Regions from separate parts of the Paenibacillus sp. FSL L8-0641 genome, predicted to be linked through region 3. Evidence: riboswitches for the same ligand, from Rfam matches in the RefSeq annotation. Region 3 holds a riboswitch; each other region holds the start of a gene.
What was found. A riboswitch is a leader RNA that binds a small molecule or an ion and turns the genes downstream of it on or off. The one in region 3 is predicted to bind cobalamin.

Region 1 (6,249 bases), 3.6 Mb from region 3:
GAGCGACATCCGCATTCACGCCAACATCTACCACCTTGACATCTGCGCCCGCATGGCGTGCCAGCACATTAATTGCTGCGCCACCTGACAGCATGTTATACAGCATTTGCTGTGTAACCTCAGCCGGAAAGGCACTGACTCCCTCTTCACACACCCCGTGATCCGCAGCCATGACCATAACCGTTTTACGATCGAATTCAGGCTTATCCACTCCTGTAATTCCTGCTAGCTGAATGACCACACTTTCCAACTTTCCAAGACTTCCCGGTGGCTTTGTTAATTGGTCCAAATGGGCTGAAGCTGCCGAGGCCGCCACCCCATCCGGCTGGGCAATGCTATCGATCAGCTGACGCAGCTTGTCGTTCATACCTTCCACTCCCTGCTCTTTTTAAGTGTGTTTCATCGTTTATTTAATCTGCTGTATCCGAAGCACTTCTGCGCAGCAAGAGCTGCGGCACACCGCTATCAGGATGCGGAAGCATCACAGGTTCAACACCGTATACACGTCGAATCCGATCCTCGGTTAATAACTTCGATGAAGCTCCTAATCCTTCAATCATTCCATCCTTGAGTACAAGCAAATCGTCACAAAACTGGGCCGTCAAATTAAGATCATGCAAGACCGCAATGATCGTCACACCCGTTTCTTGGCGCCAATCTGCCAGCAGTTCCATAAATTCAAGCTGATAGCGCAAGTCCAGATAGGTCGTAGGCTCGTCCAGCAGCAATATTCGTGGCTCCTGCACCATTACTTTTGCCAAGGCTACACGCTGTCGCTGTCCCCCACTCAAGCGGTCCAATGCTCTGTCCGCCAACGTGGCAAGACCCAATCGCTCCAGCACGCGATCCGTGATCGCCTCCACATCAACACCCTTTTCCCTGCCTAACCAGTCCTGATGGGGAAAACGTCCCATTTCTACGACTTCCCTGACGGTGTATCCCACTGGAGGAAGCCCTTCCTGTTGGAGTACGGCTATGAGTCGGGAAAGCTCTTTCCTGCTGTAGCTACCGACCTTTTTGCCATAGATATGAACGTTTCCCGAAGTTGGCTGATCTACACCGGAAAGCAAATGCAACAAGGTCGATTTTCCACTGCCGTTCGGACCAATAATCCCCCACCAAGTTCCTTCGTCGACGCTCCAGCTTATATTTTTTAAAGCATGGAACTCTCCATAGGCACGTGTCAGACCCACTACCTCTAATGCCCGATCACGCACCTTCTGTGATTCACTTTGTTCTGTCACAGCAGTCCCCCCCTGCGCAGCTTCTTGTTTCGGTACAGAAGATATGCGAAGAACGGTGCCCCAACAAAGGCCGTCATCACGCCCAGAGGAATTTCTGTGGGGGCTAACAATGTGCGAGCCGCCGTATCTGCCCAAGCCATAAAAACAGCTCCGCCGAGCGCAGATAATGGAACAATCATACGGTAATCAGGACCTGTCACCAGACGAATGATATGCGGTACAACGAGTCCAACAAAGCCAATCACGCCACACACCGAGACAGCGGCTGCTGTCAGCAGCGTGGAAATAATCAGAACAGATAGCTTCGTCGCATCTACATGAACTCCCATGTGCGCCGCCTGACGTTCACCCAAAGCCAAAATATTCAGCACACGTGCCCGGTTCCATAGAAATACCAGCCCTATGACCACATAAGGTAAAAGGATTCCTGTATATGACCAACCGCGCAGACTAAGACTTCCCATCGTCCAGTACAATATTTCATTGACCGTCTCCTTCGACATGGCTGTCAGAAAGGAAACAACCGCTCCCAGAAAGGATTGCATCACCACACCCGACAAAATGAGACTTTGTGTCGGAATTTTCCCACCTTCCCGTGCCAACGTCAGCACCATCCACAGCGTAAGCATTCCGGTCGTAAATGCCACTAGCGGCAGCGTCCATATGCCAACAAATGAAAATTGAAGGCCCCAATAAATCAGTACTGCCGCTCCTACCGAAGCCCCCGAGGATACCCCCAGTGTATACGGATCAGCCAAAGGATTACGCAGCACACCCTGAAATCCGGCTCCCGCCAGCGCCAGCGCTGCTCCTACCAACATTCCCAGTAACACTCGTGGCAATCTGACCTTCAAAATAATCTGCTCCGAGGATGTATTCCAATCCGGTGTAAACGTATCGCCTAACCACGGTAGGTGGTTAACCAGAATGCCCGTGATTTGGCTGACCGGAAGCTTGGCCGAGCCGATGCCAAGACAGAGCAGCAGCGTCAGCAACAGCAGGACAAGACCTGTCCCTCCAAAGCCGATCAGTTTACGGTTCATTTGAAAATTTCAGGATACACGCCCTTGGCCACTTCCTTGAGACCTTCCGTTACGCGTGGACCCGGACGACTGATCAAATTATCATCCACGGCAAATACCCGGTTGTGGCGAACAGCCGATATTTGATCCCATCCACTGCGAGCTTTAATGATATCACCGAGCGTCTGGCCCGTTTTGTCGTCCTTGACACTTTTGCTGTACAAAATCACGTCAGGGTTCGCAGCAATAATATTTTCCTCACTGATTTGGTACCACCCCTTCTGCGTGGCACCTACATTTTCGCCGCCCGCCAACGTAATCAGCTCGTCCATAAACTCGCCTTTACCCACTGTCCAGCCTGGTGAAAACTCGACGTATACCCGCAGCTTCTGCCCTTTACCGATATTTTTAATTCCTTCTTTTACTTCTGCTACATCTGCTCTCATCTTGTCAGTCACCGCTCTTGCTTCTCTCTGATGATCGGTGATTTTCCCATACAATTCGATGTTAGCCATGACATCTTCCACTGTCTTCGGTTCCGTTTTAAAAATCATAATTCCCATGTCGCGCAGCTTGGTCGTAGCCTGTTCACTAAGTGATATCCCTGCAAAAACGACTTCCGGGTTCGCAGCAATGATCGCCTCTTCGTTCGGTTTCATAATACCGCCCACTTTAGGCTTTTTCGTAGCTGCTTCCGGGTAATCAGAGTAGTCGGAGACGCCGACAATTTCCTTATCCAGCCCAATGGCGAACAACGCCTCGGTTTCTGCCGGGGAGACGGAAACGATTTTATCCGGCGCTTTTTTGAATGTAAATTCCTGTCCTGTTGCATCTTTAACTGTGAGCGGGTAAACCGTTTTGCCCGGAGGCTCTTGTGCGTTTACTGCCTGTCCCGGCTGCTGTGAAGAAGCCTGACCCTCTTTATTTTCTGCATTTTTTCCATTAGCGCCACATGCACTCAGCACAACTGCCAAAATCAGAGCCAATAGACCTGTTGTCCACACCTTTATTTTTTTTCCTGCCATGATTTGCACCCCTTCATAAATAAATCGTTAAGAGCGTTACTTGAACATCATCAGATATCTTCTAAATCTAGCCTTCTTTTCCTATCAAAAACCCCCGCATCCTCATATCAGGACACAGGGGTCACGTTAGCGCAGATCGTGCGCAGGCGGCAGCTTCTTTCCGCATGGACAGTCACTGCGAACACGTCATCCTTTCCTCGAAGGATTATGGTGACAGGCGGACGGGCAGGTATCCTGACTTATGGTAAAATACATGTCCTGAAATTCTTTCATATGCTTAGTAACATATAAAGAGGACTAACGGGCATGTTTCCATTTACAGTGGCGGGACCGCGCCGGATTCACACCGACTTCCCTTTTAACAGCGCAGGGAGGGAAACCATAGTTTCATCACGCTGCGCCGACCTCGTCTGCTGGATATTTGATGTAGTGGTAGTCAAGCCGTTCTTTTACTTGATGATTATAGGTTAAAATGAGGCGGCTTACAACCCAAACAGCCTCTTTATCCGCTGGTGTCTAACCTAATGAGGAAGCATTTCCGCTATGTAATTGTGCGGTCCTGCCAGCCTCAATTGAATCCTTAATGCTTCTCCCGGCTTCGGATTCAGACTCCAAAAATCATGGCCCGGTATCAGCATGCAAGCTAGCTGACGAATTACGCCACCATGCGTAACGACCAAAACAGAGGGCGACGTAGCAGTCAAATCCATGGGTTGAACTTCCATAGCAACACGCCATTCATACAGAGAGTCAAGAAATTTGCGCAGACGATTTACAAAATCTGTCCAAGACTCTCCACCAGGTGGGGTGATCCGTTGCGGCTCATCAATCCAAGCCCGATACAACGACACATCCTTGAGCATGTCATACGTTTTTCCATCCCACTCGCCAAAATGAAGCTCTCGCAGACATGGTTCCATCATAGGAGGCATAGTAGATAGGGAACGCCCAGACGTCAACTCTGATTCCGGCACAATGATCTGCAAGGTCTGGCGACATCGCATTAAGTCGCTGCAATAGATTCGAGCAAAGGACTGACCTTGCAATTTTTCCTGCAAAGGCTTTAATTCCTGCTCTGCCCCCGGTAGCAAACCTAAGTCGGAGTGTCCCAGATATCGACGTTCCTTGTTCCATAAGGTTGTGCCGTGACGAACTAACACGAGCTCCATATCCCAATGCAGATCTTCTTTAGCATCATACGGCACCTTATCCTCCTGTGAGTTCGGTCTTTGTGCGTATTCTACTGTCCTTTTTGCTGCTATATCTTGTTTCAAGAAATGTCACTTCCTGCTCGATCATTATTCAGTGTGTCACTCCTCACCCTCACCGCACCCATCCCAAGGCAAAACAACCTGCGGCTCCTAACAAACACAATCCTACAAACATACTGGACACGGCGAACATCAGCTGGATCGTATGCCGTATATCTTTCGACTCTAGCGGTCGTATCCAATCCCCCATGTATGCACGAAAGGAGCGCACGCCATGATACACATTATATCCTCCAAGACGAATCCCCAATGCACCAGCAACAGCCGATTCCGGGAAGCCACTGTTCGGACTTGGGTGCAGACGAGCGTCTCGCTTGACTGTGCGCCAGCTTCTTGCAGCATCTCGTTTGTACATCCACGCCGCTATCACAAGCATTGCCGCTGTCAGGCGTGCTGGAATGTAGTTAGCCACATCATCTAGACGTGCTGAAGCCCAGCCTAAATGCAGATACTTTTCATTTTTGTAGCCAACCATGGAATCGAGCGTATTCACAGCACGATAAGCCAGCGCCAAGGGTGCTCCCCCGATCAAGGCATAAAAAAGCGGGGAAATAATCGCGTCCACGATATTTTCAGCGACCGTTTCAACCGTACCGCGTACAATCTCAGGCTCATCAAGTTGCTGCGTATCCCGCCCGACTATCATGCCCAGCTCCCGCCGTGCCGCAGCCAGGTCATCCGCCTGCAACGCTCGGTAGACTGCCATTCCTGCATCCTTTAGTCCTTTGGAAGCAATCGTGGTCGCAATCAGCACTATTTCTGCGCCGACAGATAACCACGGATGAATCCAGGCAAGCAATTGCAACAGCGCCCAGGCGAGCGCAAAGGAGCCTCCCGCCACAATGAGTGGAAGCAGTATACCTGCACGTTTCAGCCCTCGGTCACTTCGGACCTGGCAGCGAATCACTTTTTCCAATGCTGAAATGGCATGTCCCATACCGATGACTGGATGCGGCAACCACCTCGGGTCACCGATCAGCCTGTCCAATAGATAGGCTGCCAGGATAATCAAGCTAACTGTCACGCCGCTCCTCCTCCTCCAGCACTTCACCCAATACAGATAGCAGCCTGTTATTGGCTTCTGCATCCTTGACTGCAATCCGAAAATGGCTCGTCGTCAGTCCCGGATACATAGCACAGCTACGTATAAGGATTCCGCGTTGTCCAAGCGCCTGCTGAATAGCTGATGCGCTCCACGTACCCGGCGCCCTTGCCAGCACGTAATTGGCTTCGCCGGGAACGACACCGCAGCCCCATTCCGCCAAGCCGGTCAACAGACGGTTGCGCTCCGCAGCAATCAGCTCCTGTGTTCGGCGCTCATATGCTTGCCCACTTTTCAGACATGCCTCCCCAGCCAGCAACGCTAACCCATTCACACTCCAGGTCACCTGTTTGGCCGTCATTCGCCGGATATAGTCCGGATGAGCAATCGCATAACCCAATCGTAGGCCAGGAATGGCATAAAATTTGGTCATTGACCGGATCAAAATCACATGAGGATAGCGATCCAGCACAGGCAGCAGTGAGATTCGCCGTTCCAGCGGAATAAAATCAATGAATGCTTCATCCACCACCAGCACAGTACCCGTTGTGCCAGCCGCCTCTGCCAGCTCGCACAGCTCCTGCTCACTATATTGGACGCCATTTGGATTATTCGGCTGCCCGAGGAACAAAACATCTACCTGCT
Region 2 (6,249 bases), 240 kb from region 3:
AGGAAGGCCGTGGACTGTTGGAGCAAAGAGGCATCGCCGTACGTTCTCTTGCGCGTATCGCTTCCATGGCACCCGGCGAGGTCCATTTTATAGAGGAAGCTGGCGCGGTAATTGCTCCTGTTAAGGAGAATGTGGGATGTTAAGTAAACAAAAGTTATTCGCACTGGGCTTCCAGCATGTCATGGCGATGTACGCTGGAGCCATTGCTGTTCCTCTGATTGTAGGGGGAGCATTGCACCTGACGCCAGCCCAGATGGCTTATTTGGTGGCTGCCGATCTGTTCACTTGCGGGATTGCTACGTTATTACAAATTATGGGCACACGCTTTTTCGGTAGTAGACTGCCTGTCATTTTAGGCTGTACGTTTACGGCAGTAGGCCCCATTATCGCGATTGCTTCGACCTCAAATTTGGCGACAGCGTACGGAGCCATTATTTTGTCTGGTATATTCGTGGTGCTTGCGGCACCACTGTATGGCAAGCTGCTACGTTTTTTCCCAACGGTGGTTACAGGTTCGGTTGTTACGATTATCGGTCTATCCCTTATTCCGGTGGCGATGAACAATGTAGCAGGGGGCCAGGGCAGCGCGGATTTTGGACAGCCGCGTAATTTGCTGCTGGCGCTGGTTACATTATTGGTTATTCTGCTTGTGAATCGGTTGGCAAAGGGCTTTATGCGCTCGATTTCCGTGCTCATCGGTCTGTTTGCAGGCACGGTGGTTGCTTATGCGATGGGAATGGTGCATTTTGCTCCCGTGGCAGATGCGTCATGGGTGAGTGTTGCGCAGCCATTTTATTTTGGTAAGCCAGAGTTTAGCATTATGGCAGTTTGTACGATGATTATCGTCAATATTGTCAGCATGGTCGAGTCTACGGGTGTTTATCTGGCAGTAGGCAAGGCGATTGATCAAAAGGTAGAGCAAAAGCAGATCGTCAATGGACTCCGTTCGGAAGGACTTGCGATTATGCTTGGGGGTATTTTTAACGCGTTTCCTTATACAGCCTTCTCGCAAAATGTGGGTCTGATCTCGCTCACACGCGTCAAATCACGGAACGTTATTTTTGCTGCGGGCGGTATCATGGTTGTTCTCGGTTTGCTGCCTAAGCTGGCTGCTTTAACGACAGTGATTCCTAACGCTGTGCTGGGCGGGGCGATGATCGTCATGTTTGGCTCGGTCGCTGCATCAGGCATGTCTATTTTGTCAGAAGTGGATCTGCGAAAGGAAAGCAATCTGCTGATCGCAGCATGCAGTATTGCTGTGGGCCTAGGTTCTGCCGTTCTGCCACAAATGTTCGACCAGCTGCCGAGCTTTGCCAAAATGTTGTTGCAAAATGGTATTGTTTCGGGCTCGATTACAGCGATTGTCTTGAACATCGTTTTGACGAGAAAACAAGGGGAATCGGTCAAAAGCGTGACGGTTCAGGAGGTTCCACAGGAGGTTTGATGATTAGAAATAAATAAAGATAGCCGGAGAGAGGACGTATGCCTCTTTTCCGGCTGTTTGGCATGGGGTTATCCAGATAGTAGATCCCCTTGCTGTCTGGGGATATATAGATAAACTGCGGAATGAAATGGGTAGCTCTAATTTGGTGCGTTTTCCAGTTTACTTACTAGAAGAATTTGCTAGAGCAGCGGGCGATATCATGGTATAATTTACCTTATGGATTTTGAATAGTGGTGGATGTTTTCGGACCACGGTGCAGCTTCCCGAAAGGGGGTGAAGCCGATGGTCAACCTTGTGTCGTGCTACGATGTGTTGCGTTGGATGGTTACGTTACTAAGCCTGGCGTTTAGTATTCGTAAACTTTATCGCTGGCTACGTCGAAAATTTCGGAACAAGCGAAAACCCACCGCGTAATTAGGTTGGCCCCTAACGGTGGGTTTCGTTTGCATTGACATTTAGTTATGCAGCGCGCCGTGGTGGTGATCCACAGCCTTTCAAGTCCTAAGAGTCTTTGCCGTTGGCGCGGCGAAGACTCTTTTTAGTATACGGACACGGTGGTTTACTCTATACCTAATTTTAACACTTCAATTGCGTGCACGCAATTGGAGGTTATGTCTTGTTTCTACCTTATCGTTCAAATTTAAATTATTGTGCAGCCTTTATTGACAAGCCTGTGACAACAAAATAAGATCGTAATGAAAAGAAATAAAGGAAGAAAACAGGTGTGAGCCGGACAACTCTATGTATGGGGTTTCGTAGAGACGATGTACATAGTTGTTGAGCATGTTCACTTAAAAGGGAAGTTCGGTTGATTCCGACACGGGCCCGCCACTGTATACAGGCATCAGCAGGATACTGCTGGAGCTTTCAGAACAGCCACTGGAATTGTGAAGAACCGGGAAGGCCTGAAAGATACGCCTGGAGTCAGGAGACCTGCCTGTTTTGACATCACTGTCAGACCCACGGGATGCTGGGGAGGTGGTTAGGCGTGCTGCATACGGAATGTCTGAAACCGATCTGATCCCTTCTATGTTTTTGGAGTTGGCTTCGAGGTGAGTTCTGACATTTTATATTGAAGGCATTTCTGACTGCTAATTAAGTGGTCTGGAATGCTTTTTTCGCGTTTTGCGTTAGGTTTATGCGATTTTACAAGATAGAGGGGGATTCATCGAATGATAAGCAGTCGTAGTAGGCGTTCATGGTTGATATGTACAGGAGTGATGCTGCTGCTGGCAGTTATGGCTCTTTCGGGATGTGCCAGCAATAGGACGTCGGATAGCTCCGGCAAGGGTGAAAACGCGTCAGCACAACAAACAGCGACAGATAAAAAGCTGGTAATGGCGTATACATGGAAACCGTCAGGCGTTGACCCGCATGGAGATAATAGCTGGGATGTGATGCGATCCGGTGCAGGTGAGACACTGGTACGTTTGAATGAAAAGCTGGAGCCTGTGGCTTGGCTGGCAAAGGAGTGGAAGCAGGATAGCCCTACAGTTTGGACGTTCAGCTTGCAGGATAAAGTCACTTTTCATAATGGAAAAAGTATGGGTGCAGCAAGTGTAAAAGCGTCTTTGTTACGCTCTATTGAGAAAAGCCATCTGGCGAAGGATTTACTGAATGTGAAGTCCATTGATGTAAGCGGCCCGCTGGCCTTGAAGATCACGACAAACCAGCCGAATGCGGCGTTGGTGTCTAATCTAGCTGATCCATCGACGATTGTACTGGATGTGGCATCGATGAAAGATGAACAGAGTTACCCAGCGATGACAGGCGCCTTTAAAATCAAAGCGTTCAACAAGGACCAATCGTTGGTCGTGGAGCGTTATGACGGATATTGGGGCGAGAAGGCACGACTGGCTGAAGCGACGATGAAGTTCATTACGGACGGGAATTCGCGCCTGATGGCGCTGCAATCCGGCGAGGTGGACGTAGCGACGGATATTCCGGTTGATAACGCAGAGGTACTGAAAAAGAACGGCAAGCTGCAAGTGCTGTCAGCTCCGTCCTTGCGCACCCATATGATCGTGTACAATATGGAATCGCCAGTATTCAAGGATGTGGCGAACCGTAAGGTGGTGGACAGCCTGATTCCACGCGCATCGATTGTGAGCGCCGTCATGAGGGACTTCGGTACGGAGGCAAGCAGCCCGTTCCCGAGCATTCTTCCCTTCGGTAAAGTTGAGCGTAAAGCGCTGGACGGAACGGCAGAGCAACTGTTGACGAAGGATGGCTGGCAGAAGGACGCCCAAGGGACATGGACTAAGCAAGGCAAGCCGTTCGAGGTTACGCTGCTGACTTTCCCTCAGCGTCCGGAGCTCTCTGTTATGGCTGAGGTCATCCAAAGCCAATTGCTGAAAGAGGGAATCCAGGTCAAGATTCGCAAGGTGGAAAATATCGACGAGGCGTTGACCAAAAACGATTGGGATTTTGCTATGTACAGTATGCTTACTGCTCATACAGGAGAGCCGCAATATTTTATGGACATGTTTTATTCTTCGAAAAGCGAAGCCAATGTAAGCCGTTATAGTTCCAAACCGCTAGAGAGTATTCTGAACAGCTTGAAGCTGGCGAAGGATACAGCGCAGCGTAATGCCATGACACTACAAGCGCTGGATATCATCAATACGGATTTGCCACAGTCGTTCATTGTGCATCCTGATAATGTGTTTGGCGTGAAAAAAGGGGTGGGGGGGTTTACACCGCATCCGATCGAGTATTACTACATTACAGCGCAATCCGATATTGCGGAATAACGAGCTGCGTATCCTATGATTCGTTTTATACTGGAACGTGTGGCGCAGCTGCTTATCATTGTATTCGTGGTGTCCACGCTGACTTTTGTACTGATGCGGCTGGCCCCTGGAGACCCTGCTACCATTTTGCTCACCGCGCATAATATCCCTGCCTCTGAGGAGGCGTTGACGACGCTACGAAAGGAACTGGGCTTAAACGAACCGCTTCATATTCAATATGTGAACTGGCTGCGGGATGTGTTCACAGGGCATTGGGGCACTTCGTATGTATCCAAGGAGTCGGTGCTAGCCGAACTGTGGAACAGACTTCCTGCTACTGTGGAGCTAGCTGCTGCGGGCTTCGCCGTCATGACGGTGCTTACGCTGGGGCTGGGGCTAGCTGCCTCGCTAAAAATCAGCGGCCCACTGGATCGTCTGGGCAGGCTGTTCGCCCTGCTGGGATCGTCGATCCCCTCTTTTTGGTTTGGTTTTCTGTTGATCTATCTATTCTCCGTTCGCTTGGGCTGGCTCCCATCCATGGGAAGGGAGGACTGGACACATCTAGTGCTCCCAGCGCTGACTCTTGGCGCAGGTTTGGGAGCTGTGCAAGCACGCGTACTGCGCGCTCAAATGCTGGAGCTGGGTGACCGGAATTTTGTGAAAGCAGCGAAGGCTCGAGGCTTTTCACGTTTGCATATCCTGTTTTTTGAGATATTTAGGCATGCGGTTCTGCCTATAATTACACTGCTAGGTACCAATCTATCATTTATGCTGGCAGGTAATGTGATTGTAGAGACCATTTTTTCATGGCCGGGGTTGGGCAAGTATTTTATAGATGCGATTACACAGCGAGATTATCCGGTGATTCAGGGGTATGTTATTTTCGCCGTATTTTTAATTGTAGGAGTTCAGTGTTTGGTGGATGTGGTCCAGACGGCGATAGATCCGAGGCTACGTTTGCGTTAAGGAGGAAGCTGAAAATGAAAAAGATACGGCTTTCCTTTCAAGGGAGCTTGCTGGCAGGAGGCGTACTGTTTGGTCTGATCGTGCTGCTTGGGTTATTGGCTCCATGGGTCGCTCCTCATGATCCTCTCCAAGTGGACCTTTTGAACCGTCTGGCACCACCCAGCCGGAAATATCCTTTCGGTACGGATCATCTGGGCCGGGATGTGCTATCACGGCTAATTTACGGGATTCGGATGAGCGTGCTAATCGCATGTGCGATTACTGTAGCTACGTTGTGCTTCAGTCTGCCTATAGGGTTGCTTATTGGTTATGTGCGCGGACGCGTGGACCAGCTGGTTATGCGAGGAATCGACGGGGTACTGGCTTTTCCTGATATTATTTTAACAGTGGCAATTGTCGGTATTTTGGGTCCGGGTTTTGTTAACATGACCCTTGCGATTATTGCGGTACGGTGGGCGGGCTATGTCCGATATATCCGTAGTCTGGTTCAAAAAGCTTGTCAGGAGGACTACGTTCGGTATGCCCGTTTATCCGGCAATTCACACGTACGTATACTGAGCCGTTATGTATTGCCACAAGCGTTGCCGCAATTGTTGGTTTATGCGGTATGGGATATCGGACGCGTGGTGCTGATGATCGCTGGGCTGTCCTTTCTTGGACTGGGGGTACAGCCGCCCAAGCCAGAGTGGGGCGTGATGCTGCATGATGCCACCTCATATTTTCAGGTGGCTCCGCATGTCATGATTTTCCCAGGCTTGGCGATTATGCTATTCGTACTTGCCTGCCAGCTTTTGGGCGACCGCTTTTCGGAAAAGGAGGCGGCCAAATAGTGGAGGATCAAACAGCCCTTGGGGGCAAGGATACGATAGAACAAGTGGCAGGTCGAAAACCGTTGTTACACGTGGAACATTTGGAAATCTGCCGCACAGGCGTAGGAGCAAGCAGAAGTGGGAGCAAACCACTGCTGCGTGATGTGAGCTTTTCCATATATTCAGGGGAGATTGTGGTCCTGACTGGACCGAGCGGATGCGGCAAGAGCCTGACCGCTCACGCAATCGCAGGCATGCTGGAGCCAGGTATCGGTGTTACGCATGGGCGTATCTACTA
Region 3 (6,249 bases):
AAATCAAAAGTACGTGAATCCCCAGCTCCAATGCAGATTGAACCTTTTCATCCACTGCTCCCGTGCTTCCGCTTTCCTTGGTGACCATCACGGTCGTGCCATAGTGCTTGTACAATGCTTCGTTCATCTCGCGGGAAAAGGGTCCCTGCATGGCAATAATATTTTTTTGCTCCATGCCCAGTTCGCCGCATTTCTCCATATTGTCCAGGCGCGGCAGCATGCGTATAACCAGACGAATCTCCGGGTCTCCGAGTAAATGCTTGGTGAACGTGCCGAGCGTCTTACTGCCCGTCGTAAGCATTACAGAACCTTTGAGTTGCTTCGCTTGTAATGCGGCTTCTTCATAGGAAGACACGATGTGGAGCAACGGATGATTGTCATATACAAGTCCTGTCCGCTCATAGCGAATATAAGGAACCCCGGACTCGCGAGCGGCTGTCATCGCATTCGCATGTGCTTCTTCTGCAAAAGGATGACTGGCATCAACAACCGCCTGTATTCCAAGCTCCCGAATCATTGCAGCCATTTCATCGGCTGTCATTCGGCCTGTGCGTACGTCTAGTCCCGCTTCAGACAAGCTGGCTGCCGCGCTTTCGGTTACGACTGAGGCCAATACGTTGAAGCCATTGTCACGGATTTGCAGCGCCAATTCCCGAGCATCGCTCGTTCCGCATAGCATGAATATCATGAGCCCTTCACCTGCCCGCTTCCATTCACTACAGATGGCGTATGTGAATGCTCGTGATGGTGATTATGGTCATCATGGCTGTGAGCATGGACATGCTCATGAGTGTGATCGTGGCTGTGTGTATGGTGATCATGATGGTCGTGCTCATGTGCATGATGGTGGTGATGTTCATGTTCATGATGATGATCGTGGTCATGGTCATGATCGTGGTCATGATCGTGGTGATGATGGTGGTGATGATGGTGGTGCTCCTGCGCCTCCAGACGGAACTGGCAGTTATCACAATTGGCCGTAACCTTGCCGAACAAACCTTCCTTAGCTCGCTCCAGCACCAGTTCAACCAATTGGGGATGGAAACCAAAATATCCGCCCATCTCCACTTGTAATGCAGGGTGAGCCTCGGCAAATTCCTGGGTCATTTCTCCGATGCGTTTAATCAGCACACCCGTGAACAGAAAATAGGGAAGCACGATAATCTTTTTGGCCCCCAATCGTACACAACGCTCCAATCCATCGGGAAAGGAAGGCTGCGTCACACCGATAAAGCTGCTCTCTACCCATGTATAAGAAAGCTTCTCCCACAGCATACGGGTGATTTTGAAAAAGTCACTGTTCGCATCTGGATCGCTACTTCCGCGTCCTAATACAAGTACCGCCGTTTCCTCGTCAGGTACCTCGACAGATGCCTCGACAGCGCTAATCATCCCCGCTGGAACTGCAACCGGCTGGGCCTCTTTCAAGCGGCTTAGCAGAATGCTGACGATTTTCTCGTGAACACCAATCGGACGTCCGTATACAAATTCCACCTGCGGATATTTCGCCTTTGCCCGGTCAATAGCCATCGGAATATCAATTTTGGCATGTACCGCTGCGAACAAAATAATCGGAATAAGAACGACACGCGTCGCCCCTTTCTCCACACAAGTTTGCATCCCATCAGCAATGCTGGGACGTGCCAGCTCCAAGAAACAGGTTTCCACGCACATATCCGGTACCCGATCTGCCACTGCCTGTGCAAATTCCAGCAGTTCCTGGTTCCCCTCCGGGTCCCGACTTCCATGTCCAACCAACAATATTGCATCCACTGCTGTTGTTTCCTCCTCTTTAATAGGGATAGCCTGCATGACGCCCTATTTTATATATATGCTTGTATCCCGTTCATCAGGCCTTCAGTCCATTAATCACCACAAACCGCATTCACTTCTACCGTTACTGGTGCATCTTCATGCCGGAACCCCGCAACGACACCTACACGCTTAAAAAATTTATGAAAGCGCTCATTCGGATGTCCTTTTTCCTTATATTCAGCGATGACATGCTCCACGATGTCCGTAATCTGATCACCCGGAATTCCTTCCGCTACAGGCTGAGCGGCATGAGCATTGCGGCCGAATTTTTTGCCACCGAGGAAGAGATCGTACCCACCCTTGCGATAGACGATTCCGATATCCTCCAGTACGGCTCCATAGCAGGCCATACCGCATCCGTTCAAAGCAATGCTCGTTTCCTTGGGTGCCTGTAATCCGCCAAGTACAACCTGTAAATGCTCAGCCACAGGCACAGCGTCATCCTTCTCCATATTGCAGAAGTCGCACGCCTTTACCTTAAACACATCGCCAATCGGCATGACAATGAATCGTTCATCCCGCAGCCGCCCGACCAGTTCCTCGGGGTCTGCACACGGCACGCGCAGCACGATCTGATGATCCGGCGTGTATTCCAGCTCGCCATCATCACCCGCTACCTCGGCGAGCAGCGCCATCTGACGAGCGGTGAACTTCTTGTTTCCCACACCCGGGGAAACGCCCACCTCAAATAGCGCAGGCTTGCCAAAGCCGCCTGTCGCCATCCCGGCCGCGGCCCCTGCTCCGGCCACCGCTGACGTTCCGGCGGTGCTCTTGGCGGCAGGCGCTTGCCCGCTCCAGCGAGCGTTGGCTTCGCCAGGCAGCTTACCGCCGATAGCGAGGCGGCTTAGCGCCTCTGCCGCCAGCGATGCCGGGGCTACGCCGGTTTGCACAGCAGTCGTTGCCTGCACGGCAGCCATCGCTTGCGGGCGTGCCTGCGTGGCAACCGCAGCGCCGCTCGCGGAGGGTCCAGCGGGCGTAGTGGGGGCTGCGCCTGCCTGCGGTGTATCCTCTTGCGCGCCCAGCGACCACGGCTCCGCTTCCGTGCGGAGCCGCTGATGTGGCTTGAGCGCCTGCTCGGTCGCATCCAGCGTGTATTTGCGCTGATATCCGCGCGGAGTCACGATCAAACCGTCATACACCGTCGTCGAGGAATTGCCGATGATTACAGTCGTCAGCATCCCGATGTCATGGTTCAGCATATCTTCCAGCGTCGTTACAATAACTTGCTGACGTTCACGATAAGCGCTCTTCACTAGCCCAACCGGAGTTTGCGGATCGCGGTAACGAAGCAAAATGGACTGCGTCTCCACAATCTGGCGGGTACGCCGACCACTGCGCGGGTTGTATAATGCAATCACAAAATCAGCCGAAGCCGCAGCTTCTACACGCTTTACGATCGTTTCCCACGGGGTCAGATGATCACTCAGACTAATCGTGCACGCATCATGCATCACTGGCGCCCCCAACAGTGAAGCACAGGACTGAATAGCCGAGATCCCCGGTACGACTTCTACCTCAACCCCGCCCTCGCGTCGCCAGCCTTTTTGCATCAGCACTTCGTACACCAGCCCTGCCATACCATAGACTCCTGCATCTCCACTGGAAATGACAGCTACCTTCTTGCCCATCTCTGCTTGGCGAACCGCCTCCTGCGCACGGCTCACTTCCTCTGTCATCCCTGTGCGTACAATCTCCTGTCCGTTCAACAACGGACGGATCAAATCAACGTAGGTATTGTAGCCGATAATGACCTCACTTTCGGCCAGCGCATCCAGCGCCCGTTTTGTGATATGTTCCATATCTCCTGGTCCAAATCCAATCACCAGCAATTTTCCTAATGGGCTCATCGTGCTCCTCCTATTCATCCTTTTCAGGGCAGCTATGCTATCTATTCCAATGATTTTTGGACATCCTGTAACTCAAAAAAGCCCCATCCTACCCGGATGGGGTTTCTATGTACGTATCTCTCATCAGACGAACAAACAGCGTAAGAAGACACGATTTGTCTTCCTCCAGCCTGCCGTTGTTTTCCATCTGTCTGTTTACGCTTCAAACGCTGCTGCACGTTCATATCCACGCAAACCTCTAGCCAACATGGAAAAAGCAACGTGTGCCTGATTTCCTGATTTCGTACACCCATCCTCTCCGCGAAGGTTAACGGTGCATACAGATCAAGGTAGGTCTCCTGGCTTGGCATCAACGGATTCTTTCGTCTTCCCCGTTTTTCACGAGTGACCAATTAAAAAAATCCTCTTCCTTACAGTGGCGGGACCGCTCGGGATTTGCACCCGATTCCCTGTTACCCTTTGCTCAACCGCAAAGGCACCTTGTCTGTCCGCTATTTGATTATGGGTCTTATCATAACCTTGCCTCAATCAGTTGTGCAAGCACGAAAAACGCTTTATTTTAAGTTCTCTGCTTTCTTTTTTAACATATGTAGCAATTCGTCCGGGTCCGCAGAGATACTCAGTAGCGCTGGATGATCAGCTCCGGTAAACCCTTCCTGAACGCTATGACGTACCATTTCTATCAACGGGTCAAAATATCCATTTACATTCAGCAGCCCAATAGGCTTGCGATGAATGCCAATTTGCGCCCAGCACAATACCTCGAACAGCTCCTCAAAGGTTCCCAAACCACCCGGAAGGGCAATAAAAGCATCGGCCATCTCGCTCATTGCCGCTTTACGCTCATGCATGCTTGCTACCTCAATAAACTCGGTAACTCCCCGATGTACGATCTCTGCATCGAATAACAGGGTGGGCATAATACCGGTGACCTGACCGTCACCCGCCAGCAGTCCATCCGCCACCTCTCCCATCAACCCCCTGCTAGAGCCACCATAGATCAGACGGATATGATGGCGAGCCATGGCTTCCCCCAGCTTGCCTGCCGCCTCAACATATACCGATGAATGTCCAGGTCTGGACCCGGCAAATACGCAAATAGAATTCATTAACGTCTCAGCTCCTGTCCTCAAGTATCATGCATCGAAACTTATTCATTATATTAGACAAATATTTTCGCTATAACAAAAAACTTTATCGATGCATGTCCAACAAAAAAAGATAAAGACCTCGTAGGCCCTTATCTTTATTTTACTCTGGATTAGTAAATATAAGTTCATTTTCTGCTTACAGCACTATCATTTTATAACTCATTTCAATGACCATTCACGATCTTCAGACCACAGCCATGCACCGAATCGTTATGTTCAAAATATTTGCCCAGCTCCACCATCATCGCGCCCATGCGTTCTTCGGTTGGAAACACGACTCGATCAATCCCTTCTTCCACAATGGACTGTGCAGTCACCTTCCCTACGGATACAGCAATCACATCCTCACGGAAAGCTTCCAGTAAATCCTCGATTCGATTTTGCTCTCTCGCATATTGAGCTAAAAATCGAATTTGCGGACCACTCGTGAACGTAACGGCATCAACGTTACGCTGGATAACATCTTCCAGTAACGCCTGCAATTTTGCTTCCTCAGGTGGAATATGCTTATAAGGGAGTACCTGGCGGGTCACTGCCCCCTGCTCGTCCAGCCATTTTACCAACCGTGGGGCTGGATCGCCATGCAGTTGCAACAGCACTTCCTTCCCCTTCAGATCGTATGGGGCGAAAGCTCCTGTCAATCCGATCAAACTTCCGTCCTCGTCTCGTACTGCTGGCGTAAAGCCACGCTTTTTGAGTCCATTGACCGTCTTGTAGCCCCGCGCTGCAATGTTGGAGGATTGCAGCAACTCTATAATCTGCTCAGCCACGCCCATATCCTCTGCCATATCGAACAGGGCATCCAGCCCCATGCCTGTCGTGAAGATGTACCAGTCCGGAGGGTTCTTTACCCACGATACAACAGCGTTGCGCAGCTCGATATCATCTAGAAAAACAGTGCCCTGGGCCGGACGATGTACTGGCTCCCCTCCCATCTTCACAACTAGCAGCGCCATTTCGTCTGCTTTACGGGGACCAGCAAGAGCGACTCTCTTACCTGCCATGCGTTGTGCCATTCTGTTTCCTCCCTAGTAGAAGTCGTATTTCTTTCTACCAAGTATACAATCAGAGGGGTAAAAGACAAATAAGAATTACTTTTTCGATAAATACAGGAATCTTATAAGTGGGTGTGTCCTGTTCTGTCTCCCTGCCGGCTTTCTAGCTGACTACTGCTATCCCGCTCTCCGTTAGATGCCTTATCATCTCCGCCTTTCCCTTTAGATTTGGGTCGGAGCAACATCCATAGTACCAAGGGCATAAGTACAAAAAAAATGATCATCACCGCGGTCCACTCCCGGCTGAAATCAAAAACTTGCACGATGTTGGAGAACAGCATAAACGAACAGACATAACCTAACAAACCTACGGGCCAAACCATCAGACTTCCCCAGGCTTGGGCAAACATACGCTTTACTGCCAAACTGGTAACATACAGA

Region 1: it holds a riboswitch for cobalamin, as region 3 does, so the genes downstream of both, MKY16_RS07040 (ABC transporter substrate-binding protein) here and cobJ (precorrin-3B C(17)-methyltransferase) in region 3, are expected to answer to the same signal.
Region 2: it holds a riboswitch for cobalamin, as region 3 does, so the genes downstream of both, MKY16_RS24315 (ABC transporter substrate-binding protein) here and cobJ (precorrin-3B C(17)-methyltransferase) in region 3, are expected to answer to the same signal.

Annotation. Positions count from the first base shown of each region.
Region 1 is NZ_JBBOUW010000001.1:1,574,333-1,580,581, reverse strand. Features, by position in the region: gene cobT (nicotinate-nucleotide--dimethylbenzimidazole phosphoribosyltransferase) at 1-367, opposite strand, end outside; gene MKY16_RS07050 (ABC transporter ATP-binding protein) at 411-1,244, opposite strand; gene MKY16_RS07045 (FecCD family ABC transporter permease) at 1,241-2,287, opposite strand; gene MKY16_RS07040 (ABC transporter substrate-binding protein) at 2,284-3,291, opposite strand; cobalamin riboswitch at 3,499-3,690, opposite strand; gene MKY16_RS07035 (histidine phosphatase family protein) at 3,813-4,565, opposite strand; gene cbiB (adenosylcobinamide-phosphate synthase CbiB) at 4,615-5,586, opposite strand; gene cobD (threonine-phosphate decarboxylase CobD) at 5,576-6,249, opposite strand, start outside.
Region 2 is NZ_JBBOUW010000001.1:5,381,931-5,388,179, reverse strand. Features, by position in the region: gene MKY16_RS24325 (xanthine phosphoribosyltransferase) at 1-143, shown strand, start outside; gene MKY16_RS24320 (nucleobase:cation symporter-2 family protein) at 137-1,444, shown strand; cobalamin riboswitch at 2,202-2,399, shown strand; gene MKY16_RS24315 (ABC transporter substrate-binding protein) at 2,617-4,197, shown strand; gene nikB (nickel ABC transporter permease) at 4,213-5,142, shown strand; gene MKY16_RS24305 (ABC transporter permease) at 5,157-5,972, shown strand; gene MKY16_RS24300 (ATP-binding cassette domain-containing protein) at 5,972-6,249, shown strand, end outside.
Region 3 is NZ_JBBOUW010000001.1:5,142,933-5,149,181, forward strand. Features, by position in the region: gene cobK (precorrin-6A reductase) at 1-688, opposite strand, end outside; gene MKY16_RS23215 (sirohydrochlorin chelatase) at 685-1,773, opposite strand; gene cobJ (precorrin-3B C(17)-methyltransferase) at 1,866-3,662, opposite strand; cobalamin riboswitch at 3,974-4,159, opposite strand; gene MKY16_RS23225 (LOG family protein) at 4,217-4,771, opposite strand; gene MKY16_RS23230 (uroporphyrinogen-III synthase) at 4,978-5,829, opposite strand; gene MKY16_RS23235 (GerAB/ArcD/ProY family transporter) at 5,931-6,249, opposite strand, start outside.